DNA from 2 places in the Streptomyces sp. NPDC012935 genome. Region 2 is predicted to be linked to the other one. Evidence: riboswitches for the same ligand, from Rfam matches in the RefSeq annotation. Region 2 holds a riboswitch; the other holds the start of a gene.
The links. Region 2 has a riboswitch for glycine ahead of gcvP (aminomethyl-transferring glycine dehydrogenase). Riboswitches for the same ligand answer to the same signal wherever they lie in the genome.
Positions count from the first base shown of each region.

Region 1: linked by a shared signal. The riboswitch ahead of gcvT (glycine cleavage system aminomethyltransferase GcvT) and the one ahead of gcvP (aminomethyl-transferring glycine dehydrogenase) in region 2 are both predicted to bind glycine.

Region 1 covers NZ_JBIBBC010000007.1:55,811-63,050, reverse strand. Annotated here, with positions in the region: gene ACFY5C_RS18760 (ABC transporter permease) at 1-575, opposite strand, end outside; gene ACFY5C_RS18755 (enhanced serine sensitivity protein SseB C-terminal domain-containing protein) at 938-1,696, opposite strand; gene ACFY5C_RS18750 (enhanced serine sensitivity protein SseB) at 1,908-2,699, opposite strand; gene ACFY5C_RS18745 (AAA family ATPase) at 2,782-3,456, opposite strand; glycine riboswitch at 3,625-3,723, shown strand; gene gcvT (glycine cleavage system aminomethyltransferase GcvT) at 3,890-5,011, shown strand; gene gcvH (glycine cleavage system protein GcvH) at 5,132-5,509, shown strand; gene glyA (serine hydroxymethyltransferase) at 5,526-6,800, shown strand; gene ACFY5C_RS18725 (L-serine ammonia-lyase) at 6,885-7,240, shown strand, end outside.
Region 2 covers NZ_JBIBBC010000010.1:283,760-290,999, reverse strand. Annotated here, with positions in the region: gene ACFY5C_RS24995 (FHA domain-containing protein) at 1-146, shown strand, start outside; gene ACFY5C_RS24990 (MerR family transcriptional regulator) at 188-925, shown strand; gene ACFY5C_RS24985 (bifunctional nuclease family protein) at 1,010-1,483, shown strand; gene ACFY5C_RS24980 (MerR family transcriptional regulator) at 1,747-2,409, shown strand; gene ACFY5C_RS24975 (DNA polymerase IV) at 2,540-4,021, shown strand; gene ACFY5C_RS24970 (PRC-barrel domain-containing protein) at 4,848-5,255, opposite strand; glycine riboswitch at 5,369-5,465, shown strand; gene gcvP (aminomethyl-transferring glycine dehydrogenase) at 5,642-7,240, shown strand, end outside.

The DNA.
Region 1 (7,240 bases), on a different contig from region 2:
AGCGGCAGGCCTTCCAGGCCGAAGGCGCCACCCTGCAGGGTGGCGGAGATGGCGATCGCGAACAGCAGCAGGGGGAACGCCAGGAAGGTGTCCATCAGGCGGCTGATGATCGTGTCGACGCGTCCGCCGTAGTAACCGGCCACGACGCCGAGGACGGCGCCGATCGTGTTGGACAGGATCGTGGCGCCGAAGGCGACGACCAGCGAGACCCAGGAGCCCTCCAGGATGCGGGTGGCGATGTCCCGGCCGAACTTCGGCTCCACACCGAGCGGGTGCTCCCAGCTCATGCCGCCGAAGTCACCCTTGGGCAGCGACGTGTTGGGATCGATCAGATCCTGGTTCAGGGCGTTGGGGTCCAGGCCGAACATCGCCTGGATGGGGCGGGAGAGGATCGCGAGCAGGATCAGCAGGATCACGATGACCCCGCCGGCCACAGCCACCTTGTCCTTCTTGAACCGGGACCAGGCGATCTGGCCGAGGGAACGCCCCTCGATCTGGCTCTTCTCGACGCCGGAGAGAACGGCCTCGGGCTGCGCGCCGGCCTCCGCTCCGGTTGTCTCGATCGGTGCGGTCACAGTGAGATTGACCCCTCTCGGCCGGCGGTTGCCGACCCCCCTGGCTGCCGCTGTAGCGGTTGCTTCCACTCGTACACAGGACCGACCGGCCCGTGTCTTGCCGGGAGTCTTCAACGCTTTGGCGATCTGTTGCCAGAGTTGGCGGGGAAAGGATGCGCAACCGTGATGCTGTCTGAGGGGTTCCGTTATCCGAACAGTGGGTATCGGCCGCCGGACGGGGTCCAGTTGGGGCGTATGAGGGCGGACCGGGACCTTCCGATCGCATCTACGCGCGGAGATCGGCCTGGGAAACCGCAGTCCACGACCCTTTGCACCTACGACAGTCGGGTTGCGGACCGATCAGCAGGCTAGCCGACAAATGATCAGTAACGGCCTTGTGCCGGTGGGTAGCCATAGCCGGCCGCCGGTGCCTGCGCGGGGGCGGCGGCGTGTGCCTCGCGGTCGTAGAAGGGGCGGGCGCTCGCTCTCATCCACATGGCGACCGGGTCGTCCTCGTCGGCCATCGCCACGGTCGAGACCGGCAGCCCGTCCGGGACCGCGCCGATCGACTGCGACATCATCGAGCGCACCGAGTCGACCGCGGGCGGACTGGTGTCGTAGACGTCGAGCCCGATGGCGAGATACGGCGCACCGAGCGCCGGCTGCACCCAGGCGCGGCGCAGCGAGCGGACCGCCGCGGTGCGGTGGGCGTTCTGCGCCAGGAGGGCGTAGAACTGCGGGACCTCGATGCCGGGTTCCGACAGGCGCAGCGGTCCGGCGGGCTGGCGGTCCAGGCCGGTGGCGATGCGGCGCAGGTCGAGCCACGGGATGCCGACTCCGCCGCCGGGGGCGTGCGGGTTGAGCCAGAGGCCGTAGTGGTCCGGGTACAGGGTGCGGGCCACGTCGACCCCGTCGACGACTTCGTAGCTGCGGTTCCAGCCGCTGGCCGACAGCTCCTGGGCGGAGGTGACGCACGGGGCGTAGCCGTAGCCGTCGACCTCCATGTTTCCGTACTGGGCGTCCGGGGAGCCGCCCTGGCCGTGCCACAGCAGCATCCAGACCTGGCCGGAGGACGGGGTCGCGAGCGCACGCAGGAGGGCCTCGTAGGCGTCGTAGCGCCCGGGCGTCACCTGGCGCAGCATGTGCTCGACGCTGCCGCTGAGGCTCGCGCTCACCTGTGGTACCGCCCCTTCTGAGAGTTGCCCCGCATCGAGTGACAGCTTAGGCGCCCAGCAGCTCGGGCCTTGTGCTGCGTGCGCGTGTACGGGTGCATGGTGGCTGGTCGAGCCCGCGCGGCTGCGCCGCACTTTGATACCGCCCCGCGCCCCCGGAGGGCGCTGCCCGTGAGGAACGCTAGAAATCCCGCTGGTAAAAGGGGCGCACCTGCTGGCGCATCCAGGCGATCACCGGGTCCTCGGCCACGTCCAGCAGGATCAGGTTGACCGGCCACGGCACCGGGGTGCGGCCGAGGGCTCGGGCCAGGGCGTCCATGGGTGCGGCGCGCAAGTCTCCCTCCCAGAGGGCGAGTTCCACGCCGATGAACATCACCGGGGTGGCCGTCTCGATCGACGCGAGGCAGCGGCGGGCCGTGGTGACCACGCCGGTTTCGGCGAACTCGGCGGAGGCCACCGCGAGGAAGTCGATCGGGTCGTCCTGCCAGTCGGGCTCGTAGAGCTTGACGCGACCCCCGGAGGTGAGGCCGTCCAGGGGGGTGCGGCCCACGCGGCAGAGCTCGGCCACCGCCGCCGGGGGCAGCGGGACGCCGACCACGCCGTCGGGGTTGACGGCGATGCCCACCTGCGGCGGCAGACCGCGGGCGAACTCCACCGCGGGGGCGATGGTGAACGACATGTGGGAGCCGACCACCTGGCGGAACTGTTCCTCGGAGCTGAAGACCGGCACGTACGCCTGGCCCTCGATCTCCACCGTCGGCAGATCCAGCGGTCCGCTGTCCGGGCCGCCGCCGCTGGGCAGGGGCACCCAGACGAAGCTGCGCCCGAGCACCTCGATGATCCGGCCGCCGGCCGAGGGGAGGCCGAGGGAGGCCGAGAGCACCTCCTCCAGTTCGTTGCCGGGCCAACCGCCGTGGGAGTGGTGGTGTGCCCCTGCCGGGAAGTCCGCGGGGAGTTCCGCCGGGAAGTCCATCTACTTCTCAACCGCCTGCTGTGAACCGCTGCTGTGGCTCAAAAGGCTAGCGGGTGGCCGTCCCGGACCGGCCCTCGGCCGGTCAGCCCGTGAACCCGATCCGGCGCAGCACGCCCGCCGCATCCCGGTCGATCAGCACCGCCGAGCCGCATCCCGGGGGCAGGTGGCCCTTCTCCACGGAGCGCAGCAGGTGGGCCGCGGCCCTGCGGTGGCGCACGAAGGCGTACCGCGAGACGCCCCGGCCACGCTCGCGCTGGCCCTCGAGGGCCGTGTCCGGGTCGACGTCGAGCAGCAGCAGGTGCAGGGTGCCGCCGCGGCGGCGGGCCTCGCGGGCCAGCCAGCCGCGCACCCAGGCCTGCGTACCGCAGTCGTGCACCACGACGCCCTCGCCGGAGCGCACGGCGCGGCGCAGGCCGGCGTAGTGCGCGAGGCGGACCAGGGGGCGGTAGACGGCGTAGGGCAGGAAGCCGGGCATCCGGGCGTCCCAGCGGTCCCGGGTGTCCTGGGAGTCGATGCGGGCGCCCTTCACGGTCCGCCGCATCAGGGTGGACTTGCCGCTGCCGGGCAGCCCCGTGATCACGACGAGGTCCTCGGGGCCGAAGAGCAGCGCGTGCGGGCTGTGGCCGGAGCGCTCGCGGAGGTCACGGACCACCGGTGCGACGCGCGTGCCCGGGGCCTCGACGGCCGGGGCCGCGGGCTGCTTGGGCAGCGCCATGCCCGACGTCGTGGCGTACGCCGTGGTGCGCTTCACCGTCATCGTCCTCCTCCGGTTCAGGATTCCCCATCCCCACTGAGCGTAAAGAGAAGGTAATGGATGATCTCCCGCATTTTCGTTCACTTCCTGCCACAACCCCGTTACAGACGTGGCCTGCCGAAGACGGGCCGGGCGTGCAATGATGTCCGCGCCAACTGCATACCGGCCGTTCGAATCCGCGCGGGAGAGTTCCCAGCAGTGCATCGCTGGGGCGCCGAAGGAGCAAGTCCCTCCCTTGAATCTCTCAGGCCCCGTTACCGCGCGGGCGAGGCACATCTGAAAAGCGAGTCCCCCTTTTCGCCGAGAAGAGGCCTGGGCTCCACCCAAGGTGCAAGCCGTGACCTGGCCCGGAGCCGGTCATGGCGAACCTCTCAGGTTCCGATGACAGATGGGGAGGAACGACCTCGCCCGTCATGCCTTGGGAGAAGACCGTCCGATGAGCAGTACAGAAGAACTCCGTCACACCGCGCTCGATGCCCTGCATCGCTCGCTCGGTGCGACGATGACCGACTTCGCCGGCTGGGACATGCCCCTGCGCTACGGCTCCGAGCGCGACGAGCACAACGCCGTGCGCACCCGGGCCGGCCTCTTCGACCTCTCCCACATGGGCGAGATCACCGTCACCGGCCCCGCCGCGGCGGCCCTCCTGAACCACGCCCTGGTCGGCAACATCGCCTCCGTCGGCGTCGGCCGCGCCCGCTACACCATGATCTGCCGGGCCGACGGCGGCATCCTGGACGACCTGATCGTCTACCGGCTCGCCGAGACCGAGTACATGGTCGTCGCCAACGCCTCAAACGCCCAGGTCGTGCTGGACGCGCTGACCGAGCGGGCCGCCGGCTTCGACGCCGAGGTCCGTGACGACCGCGACGCGTACGCCCTGCTCGCCGTGCAGGGCCCGCAGTCCCCCGGCATCCTCAAGTCGCTCACGGACGCCGACCTGGACGGCCTGAAGTACTACGCCGGTCTGCCCGGCACCGTCGCCGGTGTCCCCGCCCTCATCGCGCGCACCGGCTACACGGGCGAGGACGGCTTCGAGCTGTTCCTGAAGCCGGAGCACGCCGTCGAGGTGTGGCAGGCGCTGACCAAGGCGGGCGAGGGCGTCGGCCTGATCCCGTGCGGTCTGTCCTGCCGGGACACGCTGCGGCTCGAGGCGGGCATGCCGCTGTACGGCCACGAGCTGTCGACGTCTCTCACGCCGTTCGACGCCGGGCTCGGCCGGGTGGTGAAGTTCGAGAAGGAGGGCGACTTCGTGGGACGCGAGGCCCTCGCCGAGGCCGCCGAGCGTGCCTCGCAGAACCCGCCGCGCGTCCTGGTCGGCCTGATCGCCGAGGGGCGTCGCGTCCCGCGCGCCGGGTACCCGGTCGTCGCCGGCGGCGAGGTCATCGGCGAGGTCACCTCCGGTGCGCCCTCCCCCACGCTGGGCAAGCCCATCGCGATGGCGTACGTCGACGCCGCGCACTCCGCGCCGGGCACGGCCGGGGTCGGCGTGGACATCCGCGGCAGCCACGAGCCGTACGAGGTCGTGGCGCTGCCCTTCTACAAGCGGCAGAAGTAGCTCCAGAAGTAGAGACTGGCAGCGGCCCATGCGTGAGCCTGCGCACATTTGTGCTGCTCACGCACGTTTCCAGCAGTCCCCCTTCATCACCACTCCCGCGCGTACAGGAGAATTCAGGCCATGAGCAACCCCCAGCAGCTGCGCTACAGCAAGGAGCACGAGTGGCTGTCGACCGCCGAGGACGGCGTCTCGACGGTCGGCATCACCGAGTTCGCGGCCAACGCGCTCGGCGATGTCGTCTACGCCCAGCTCCCCGAGGTCGGCTCGACCGTGACCGCGGGTGACACCTGCGGCGAGCTGGAGTCGACCAAGTCCGTGTCGGACCTGTACTCCCCGGTCACCGGTGAGATCACCGAGATCAACGAGGACGTGGTGAACGACCCGGCGCTCGTGAACTCGGCCCCCTTCGAGGGCGGCTGGCTGTTCAAGGTGCGCATCACGGAGGAGCCGGCCGACCTGCTCTCCGCCGACGAGTACGTCGCCCACACCGCCGGCTGAGGAGTTACACCCCCTTATGTCTGACAAGTCGCTTCTGAACACGCCCCTGCACGAGCTCGACCCGGCGATCGCCGCCGCGCTCGACGCCGAGCTGGAGCGCCAGCAGTCCACCCTGGAGATGATCGCCTCCGAGAACTTCGCGCCGGTCGCGGTCATGGAGGCGCAGGGCTCGGTCGCCACGAACAAGTACGCCGAGGGCTACCCGGGCCGCCGCTACTACGGCGGCTGCGAGCACGTCGACGTCGCCGAGCAGATCGCCATCGACCGGGTCAAGGAGCTGTTCGGCGCCGAGTACGCCAACGTCCAGCCGCACTCGGGCGCCTCCGCCAACCAGGCCGCCCTGTTCGCGCTGGCCCAGCCCGGCGACACCATCCTGGGCCTGGACCTGGCCCACGGCGGCCACCTCACGCACGGGATGCGGCTGAACTTCTCCGGCAAGCAGTTCAAGGTGGTCCCGTACCACGTGGACACCGAGACCGGCCTGGTCGACATGGCCGAGGTCGAGCGGCTCGCCAAGGAGCACCGCCCGAAGGTGATCATCGCCGGCTGGTCGGCGTACCCGCGCAAGCTGGACTTCGCCGAGTTCCGCCGGATCGCCGACGAGGTCGAGGCGTACCTGTGGGTCGACATGGCGCACTTCGCCGGTCTGGTCGCGGCGGGCCTGCACCCGAACCCGGTCGAGCACGCGGACGTGGTCACCTCCACCACGCACAAGACGCTCGGCGGCCCGCGCGGCGGCATCATCCTGGCGAAGAAGGACTTCGCGAAGAAGCTGAACTCGTCCGTCTTCCCGGGCTTCCAGGGCGGTCCCCTGGAGCACGTGATCGCGGCCAAGGCGGTCTCCTTCAAGGTCGCCGCGAGCGAGGACTTCAAGGAGCGCCAGCGCCGTACGGTCGAGGGCGCGCGGATTCTCGCCGACCGTCTGACCGCCGCCGACGCCCGCGAGGCCGGTGTGAACGTGCTGTCCGGCGGCACCGACGTGCACCTGATCCTCGTGGATCTGCGTGAGTCGGAGCTGGACGGCCAGCAGGCCGAGGACCGCCTCCACGAGGTCGGCATCACGGTCAACCGCAACGCCGTCCCGAACGACCCGCGCCCGCCGATGGTGACCTCGGGTCTGCGGATCGGCACGCCGGCGCTGGCGACCCGCGGTTTCACGGCCGAGGACTTCGCCGAGGTCGCGGACGTCATCGCCGCGGCGCTGAAGCCGTCCTACGACGCGGACGCGCTGAAGGCCCGGGTCAGGGCGCTCGCGGACAAGCACCCGCTGTACCCCGGTCTGAACAAGTAGTTCCTTTCTGTGGGGTGTCCCGCACACTCGTAGGTGAGCGGGACACCCCACGCCCCTGTTCCACCCCGTATTGAGGAGTCCCCCGTGGCCATCTCGGTCTTCGACCTGTTCTCGATCGGCATCGGCCCGTCCAGCTCCCACACGGTCGGCCCGATGCGCGCGGCACGCATGTTCGCACGCCGTCTGCGCAACGAGGGTCTGGTGGACTCCGTCGCGTCCCTGCGGTGCGAGCTGTACGGCTCCCTGGGCGCGACCGGCCACGGACACGGCACCCCGAAGGCGGTGCTGCTCGGCCTGGAGGACGCCTCGCCGCGCACGGTGGACGTGGAGAGCGCCGACGAGCGGGTGGAGGCGATCAAGAGTGAGGGCCGGCTGCGGCTGCTCGGTGAGCGCGACATCCCGTTCTCCTTCGACGAGGACCTGATCCTGCACCGCCGCAA
Region 2 (7,240 bases):
GCTCATTCACGGTTGCCGACGTCGGCAGCCTGAACGGCACGTACGTCAATCGCGAGCGGATCGACCAGGTCGCTCTGAACAACGGTGACGAGGTGCAGATCGGCAAGTACCGGCTGGTCTTCTACGCGAGCCAGCGGGGCTACTGACCCTCCCCCGGAGCCCGTCCGGGGAGACCCAGGGAAGGTCCATGCTGAAAACACCGAGCGGCGGTGCCGGGCACGGCATCGCCGCCACGGACGGTCGGCTGATGAGCATCGGCACGGTGCTGAACGTGCTACGCGACGAGTTCCCTGACATCACCATTTCCAAGATCCGCTTCCTGGAGTCGGAGGGTCTGGTCGAGCCGCAGCGGACCCCCTCGGGGTATCGCAAGTTCAGCGCGCAGGACGTCGAGCGGCTCGGCCATGTCCTGCGGATGCAGCGGGACCACTACCTGCCGCTCAAGGTGATCCGCGAGCATCTGGACGCCGTGGAGCGTGGTGAGGCCGCACCGCTGCCGACCGTGTGCCGGCAGCGTGATGGAGAAACGGTCCTGGAGCCCGTCGAGGCGCCCACGGCGGCCCGGATCGGGCGGGCCGAGCTGCTCGTCGCCGCCGAGATCGGTGAGCAGGAGCTCGCGGAATGGGAGTCGTACGGCCTGATCGCCGCGTTGCCCGACGGGGCGTACGACGCTGAGGCGGTCACCGTGGCCTCGCTCGTCGTCGAGCTGGGGCGGTTCGGCATCGAGCCACGGCATCTGCGGGTGATGAAGGCCGCCGCGGATCGTGAGGCCGGGCTCGTGGACCAGGTCGTGGCGCCCCTGCGGCGGCACCGCAATCCGCAGACCAGGGCTCATGCCGAGGCGCGTACGAAGGAACTGGCTGGGCTGGCCGTGAAGCTGCACGCCGCCCTGGTGCAGACAGCTCTCGGGGTGCGGCTGCCCTGAGCCGGGCAGGGCGGGGAGCCCGGATCGGCCACCCGTTCTCGGCCCGACTACCCAAACGTCCCGAGCACGGCCTAGGGTTGCTGTGTGAACGAGCTCGATGTCGTAGGTGTCCGGGTCGAAATGCCCTCCAACCAACCGATCGTGCTCCTGCGTGAAGTGGGAGGCGACCGCTACCTCCCGATCTGGATCGGGCCGGGAGAGGCGACGGCGATCGCCTTCGCCCAGCAGGGCATGGCCCCCGCGCGACCGCTGACCCACGACCTGTTCAAGGACGTGCTGGAGGCCGTCGGCCAGGAGCTCACCGAAGTGCGCATCACGGATCTGCGTGAAGGCGTCTTCTACGCCGAGCTGGTGTTCGCCAGCGGCGTCGAGGTGAGCGCCCGCCCCTCCGATGCCATAGCGCTGGCCCTGCGCACCGGAACGCCGATCTACGGCAGCGACGGCGTGCTCGACGACGCGGGCATCGCGATTCCGGACGAGCAGGAGGACGAGGTGGAGAAGTTCCGCGAGTTCCTCGACCAGATCTCGCCCGAGGACTTCGGCACCAGCAGTCAGTGAGGCGGCGTGGGCGGCCCGGCGGACTCGCGGTCCGCGGTGGTGCGGCCCACAGGCCGTTACGGCTCAAATGCCGGCATTTGCCAGCGGCGAGGGAGAGCGTCCTGCGGCCTGCTCCGAGCGCATTCGGCTAGCCTTTCCCCGCGGTGGGGCACGGGAAACCACTCCTAGGGTGATTATCACTCGGCGTGCCGAGTGTGGCGATCGTTGACGCACCCCTGGTGACTGCCTACCGTCGAGAAGGCAGGTCAAGGACGGAGGTCGGCGTGAGAAGCAGCGGCGACGGTACGGCTGGGGGTGCCCCCGGACGCAGTCTCGGGGCGAGCGGCCCGTACCCGCTTCACAGCAGCCCGCTTCAGGGCAGCGCGGCCGATCACGCTCCGCAGCGACCGACGGCCGTGCCGAGCAGCGGCGGAGGGGCGGCGTCCATGGCGACCGAGCAGATCGGCTATCGAGGTCCGACGGCCTGTGCTGCCGCGGGCATCACATACCGGCAACTGGACTACTGGGCGCGCACCGGCCTTGTCGAGCCCAGCGTGCGGCCCGCTCACGGGTCGGGGACGCAGCGGCTCTACAGCTTCCGGGACGTCGTCGTCCTGAAGATCGTCAAGCGGTTCCTGGACACCGGGGTGTCTCTGCAGAACATCCGTACCGCAGTGCAGCATCTTCGGGAGCGGGGCTTTCGGGATCTGGAGCGCCTGACGCTGATGAGCGACGGTGCGACGGTCTACGAGTGCAGTTCCCCGGACGAGGTGCACGCGCTGCTGCAGGGTGGGCAGGGGGTTTTCGGGATCGCCGTGGGCGTGGTGTGGCGGGACGTCGAGAGTGCCTTGTCGCAGTTGCACGGGGAGCGGATCGACACCGGGGAGACGCTGGTCGGGCACAACCCGGCGGACGAGCTGGCGCGGCGCCGCAACCGGGCGGTCTGAGCAGTCTTCGCCGGCGCACCTGCGTCCTGGTGCGGCGGGTGTGCCGGTTGGGGTGCGATAGGTCGGCCCGGGCGCCGTATCAGCCGGTTGCAGCAGGGCATTGTCAGTGGCGTGAGGCAGCATCGGAGATGTGAGGAACGCGCCTACGATCCTGCATCTCGACATGGATGCCTTCTACGCCTCGGTGGAGCAGGCATCCAAGCCGAGCCTGCGTGGGAAAGCCGTGGTCGTGGGCGGGCTCGGGCCGCGGGGAGTCGTCGCCACCGCGTCCTATGAGGCCCGGGTGTTCGGGGTGCACTCGGCGATGCCCATGGGGCAGGCGCGTCGGCTGGCGCCCAATGCCGCGTATCTCGTGCCGCGCTTCGGGATCTACCGCGACATCAGCGAGCAGGTGATGGGTCTGCTGCGGGAGCTGTCGCCGCTGGTGGAGCCGCTGAGCCTGGACGAGGCGTTCGTGGACCTGGAGGCCGGTGGAGCGGCCTGGGACGAGGCGTCCGCACGGCTGGTGGGGGTGAGGCTGCGGGCCGACATACGAGCCGCCACAGGGCTCGCGGGCTCGGTGGGCCTGGCGGCGTCCAAGATGCTGGCGAAGATCGCCTCGGAGGAGGCCAAGCCTGACGGGCTGGTGGTGATCGAGCCGGGGACGGAGCGGGCGTTGCTCGCGCCGATGTCGGTGCGGACCTTGCCGGGGGTGGGGCCGGCGACCGGGGACCATCTGCGGCGGGCCGGGATCCACACGGTCGAAGAGATCGCCGAGGCGGGCGAGGACGAACTCGTACGGCTGCTGGGCAAGGCTCATGGCCATGCCCTGTACGCCATGGCGCTCGCCCACGACGAGCGGCCCGTGGTGGCCGAGCGGGAGGCCAAGTCGGTGTCGGTCGAGGACACGTACGACGTGGACATTCACGACCGGGTCCGGGTGGGTCTGGAGGTGCAGCGGCTGGCCGATCGTTGTGTGCGGCGGTTGCGGGGGGCCGGGTTGTCCGGACGGACCATCGTGCTGAAGGTTCGCCGGTACGACTTCTCGACCCTGACCCGGTCCGAGACGTTGCGTGGGCCGACGGATGATCCGGGTGTGGTGCGGGAGGCAGCGCTGCGGCTGCTGGATTCCGTGGACACGACGGGTGGGGTGCGGCTGCTGGGGGTCGGGGTCAGTGGGCTCGCCGACTACACGCAGGAGGACCTGTTCGCGCAGGTGGCGGGGGAGCGGGTGGAGCACGGCGAGGAGGGCGACCACGAGGAGCCACTGGCGGAGCGGGAGGCTGCGCTGCCAGTCGAGCGGCGGTGGGTTGCTGGGCACGATGTGCGGCATGTCGAGTACGGGCACGGGTGGGTGCAGGGGAGCGGCCTGGGGCGCGTGACTGTGCGGTTCGAGACGCCTGAGTCGTCGGGGCCGGGGCGGGTGCGGACGTTTCGGGTTGACGATCCGGGGTTGGAGGCGGCGGATCCGTTGCCGTTGGTACGGGGGAGACGTGGGGTGTCAGGGGGCGATGCAGGAGACAGGGGAACTGAGGTTGGTGGGGTTGTAGGGGCGGAGGCCGCTCTGCGGGGGCCGGAACGGGAGCGGGGTGGCGGGGCCGCCGGGGAGGCGCCGCCCGTGGTGCCTGGGTAGGACGTGGGCGCCGGCGGAACCGGATGTGGGGGAGGGCTTGGGCGGTTGGCCTCGGGGTTGCTGTGCGGGGTGGGTCCCTTGCTCGCGCTGCTCGCGCTTGCGAGGTGCCGCTGCGCCCACCAGTGCCGCCCCAGCGGCAGGACTGGCCGCAGCTGGGTGGGATTGGCTGTCGGGCTGAGGGCGTCTGCGTGGGTGGCTGCGCGGGGCTGGTGGGCGGTTGCCCGGTAGGAGGTGCCCCAGCCCTGGCGCCGGACCGTGTCCGCCGCCCTGGCGCCGGACCGTGTCCGCCGCCCTGGCGCCGGAGCGTGTCCGCGCGCTTCCCTGGACGTCACAGACCCGGGCGGCCGGCCGCAGATGCTGGGGGGAGCTGCCGGTCTGGGGCGCCTCGGAGGGGCCACTGCCTCCAGCCCGGGGGCGGCAGGGTGAGGTGAGGGGCGCCCTACTGGGGGCCACTGTCCTCGGCTCGGTGGCGAGGAGAAGCGGCTGACAGGTGGCGGCGCCCCGGCGGGTGGCTGCGCGTGGGTGGGTAGGCGGCTGCTGTGCGGGCGTCGCCTGGCCGTCGAGGTGGTAAGGGCCGGTTGCCGAGTGTCGTTTCGTGGACGAGCCCCCCGGGCGCCTCGCTGTCGTCCCTGGCCATCGAGCCGTACGGGGCTGTGGGTGGTGCTGGAGCGGCCTCCTGGCCGGGGGTGTGCGTGCCCGGCGTCGGCCCGCCGGCTCCGGGCTCGGTGCGGCTGCGCAGGGCGGGTCGCCCGCGCGCCGGCGGGCGCAGCTGTGTCGTGGGTGTCGTGTCGGGCTTGCGGCTGACTGTTGCTGCGGGTGTCCGGGTTCAGGGGTGGTGGTGGGGTGTTCGGGGACCGTTGTCGTCAGGGGTTTCCGTGGTTGCCAGGTTGCCGAAGTCCCGGTCGGGGGGTGGGGGAGGGCCTGTTACGTCGAGGCCGTAGTGGTGGTAGAGCTGGAGTTCCTGTTCAGGGGAGAGGTGGCGGCCCACGCCGAAGTCGGGGGCGTCCTTGATGAGGGCGCGGTCGAAGGGGACGTGGAGGTTGCCCTCGACGAGATCGCTGGGCTCAAGGGGGACGAACGCGTCCCTGGAGAAGAGGCCGGTGCGTATCGCCGCCCATTCCGGCACTCCGGTGGCGTCATCGAGGTAGACCTCGTCAATGGTGCCGATCTTGGTGCCGTTGCGGTCGAAGGCCTTGCGGCCGATCAGATTGCGCGGATCGATGTCGGTCTGCACGGGCCCTCCACTGGTCGCAACTCATCCGTAAGCACTACGAAAAGGCACAATGGTGAGCCCGGCCACTCGAAGGACCGTGCGTTGACCCCGCTGGTAGGCTGGCTAGCGGCTGCTGACCCCGTGCGGGAGAGTCCTCCGGGAACCATCCGGAGGCGCCGAAGGAGCAAATCCTCCCCGGAATCTCTCAGGCACACGTACCGCACGGACGAGGTCACTCTGGAAAGCAGGGCGGGTGTCGATGGCCTCCGCTCTCACCGACGGTGAAAACCGGGCACCTTGTGGTGACCCGGTGAAGCTCTCAGGTTGAGATGACAGAGGGGGAGGCCGTCCGGGTACCCGTGCCGTGGTGCCCCTCGAAGGTCGTGTCAGACCAGGAGGCCTCCGCAATGACCGCCCATCGCATTCCGCTCTCCGAGCTCGAGCAGGGTATTCCTTTCGAGCAGCGTCATATCGGCCCTGATCATGAGGCTCGGGCCAAGATGCTCGCCCAGGTCGGGTACGGCTCGCTCGACGAGCTCACCGCCGCCGCGGTGCCGGATGTGATCAAGAACGCCGACTCCCTCGAACTGCCGGGGGCGCGTACCGAGGCTGAGGTGCTCGCCGAGCTGCGGTCGCTCGCCGATCGCAACCAGGTACTGGACTCGATGATCGGGCTCGGGTACTACGGGACCTTCACGCCGCCGGTCATCCTGCGCAATGTCATGGAGAACCCGGCTTGGTACACGGCTTACACGCCGTACCAGCCCGAGATCTCGCAGGGGCGGCTCGAGGCCCTGCTGAACTTCCAGACCATGGTCGCCGACCTCACCGGGCTGCCGACCTCCGGTGCCTCGCTGCTGGACGAGGGGACCGCTGCGGCCGAGGCCATGGCCCTGTCGCTGCGGATGGGCAAGAACAAGAAGGGGCTGTTCCTGGTCGACGCGGACGTGCTTCCGCAGACCATCGCCGTGATCGAGACCCGTGCCGAGCCCACCGGCGTGGAGGTCGTGGTCGCCGACCTAAGCGACGGCATTCCGGCCGAGGTCGCCGGGCGGGAGATCAACGGCGTGCTGCTCCAGTACCCGGGCGCCTCCGGCGTCGTACAGGACATCAAGCCCGTCATCGAGCAGGCCCATGAGCTCGGCGCCCTCGTCACCGTCGCCGCCGATCTGCTCGCGCTCACGCTGCTGAAGTCCCCCGGTGAGCTCGGGGCGGACATCGCGGTCGGGACGACGCAGCGGTTCGGTGTGCCGATGGGCTTCGGCGGGCCGCACGCCGGCTACATGGCCGTACACGAGAAGTTCGCGCGCAGCCTGCCCGGAAGGCTCGTGGGCGTGTCCGTGGACGTCGACGGGAACAGGGCGTACCGGCTGGCTCTCCAGACGCGTGAGCAGCACATTCGCCGCGAGAAGGCGACAAGCAACATCTGCACCGCTCAGGTGCTGCTCGCCGTGATGGCCGGCATGTACGCCGTGTACCACGGCCCCGACGGGCTGCGCGGTATCGCCCGGCGCACTCACCGGTACGCCGCCATTCTCGCCGCGGGCCTCACGGCCGGTGGGGTCGAGGTCGTGCACGGTTCCTACTTCGACACGCTGACCGTGCGGGTGCCCGCGAAGGCCGCCGAAGTTGTCGCCGCCGCCCGGCAGAACGGCGTCAACCTGCGCCTCGTCGACGCCGACCACGTGTCCCTCGCCTGTGACGAGACCACCACGCGGGCCCAACTGGGCGCCGTATGGACGGCGTTCGGGGTCGACGGTGACGTCGAGGCGCTGGATGAGGGGGCGGAGGACGCCCTTCCGGGCGGGCTGCTGCGCAGCGACGAGGTCCTCACGCACCCCGTCTTCCACCAGCATCGTTCCGAGACCGCGATGCTGCGCTACCTGCGCAGGCTCGCCGATCGCGACTACGCGCTCGACCGCGGCATGATCCCGCTGGGCTCCTGCACGATGAAGCTCAACGCGACGACCGAGATGGAGCCGGTCACCTGGCCGGAGTTCGGGCAG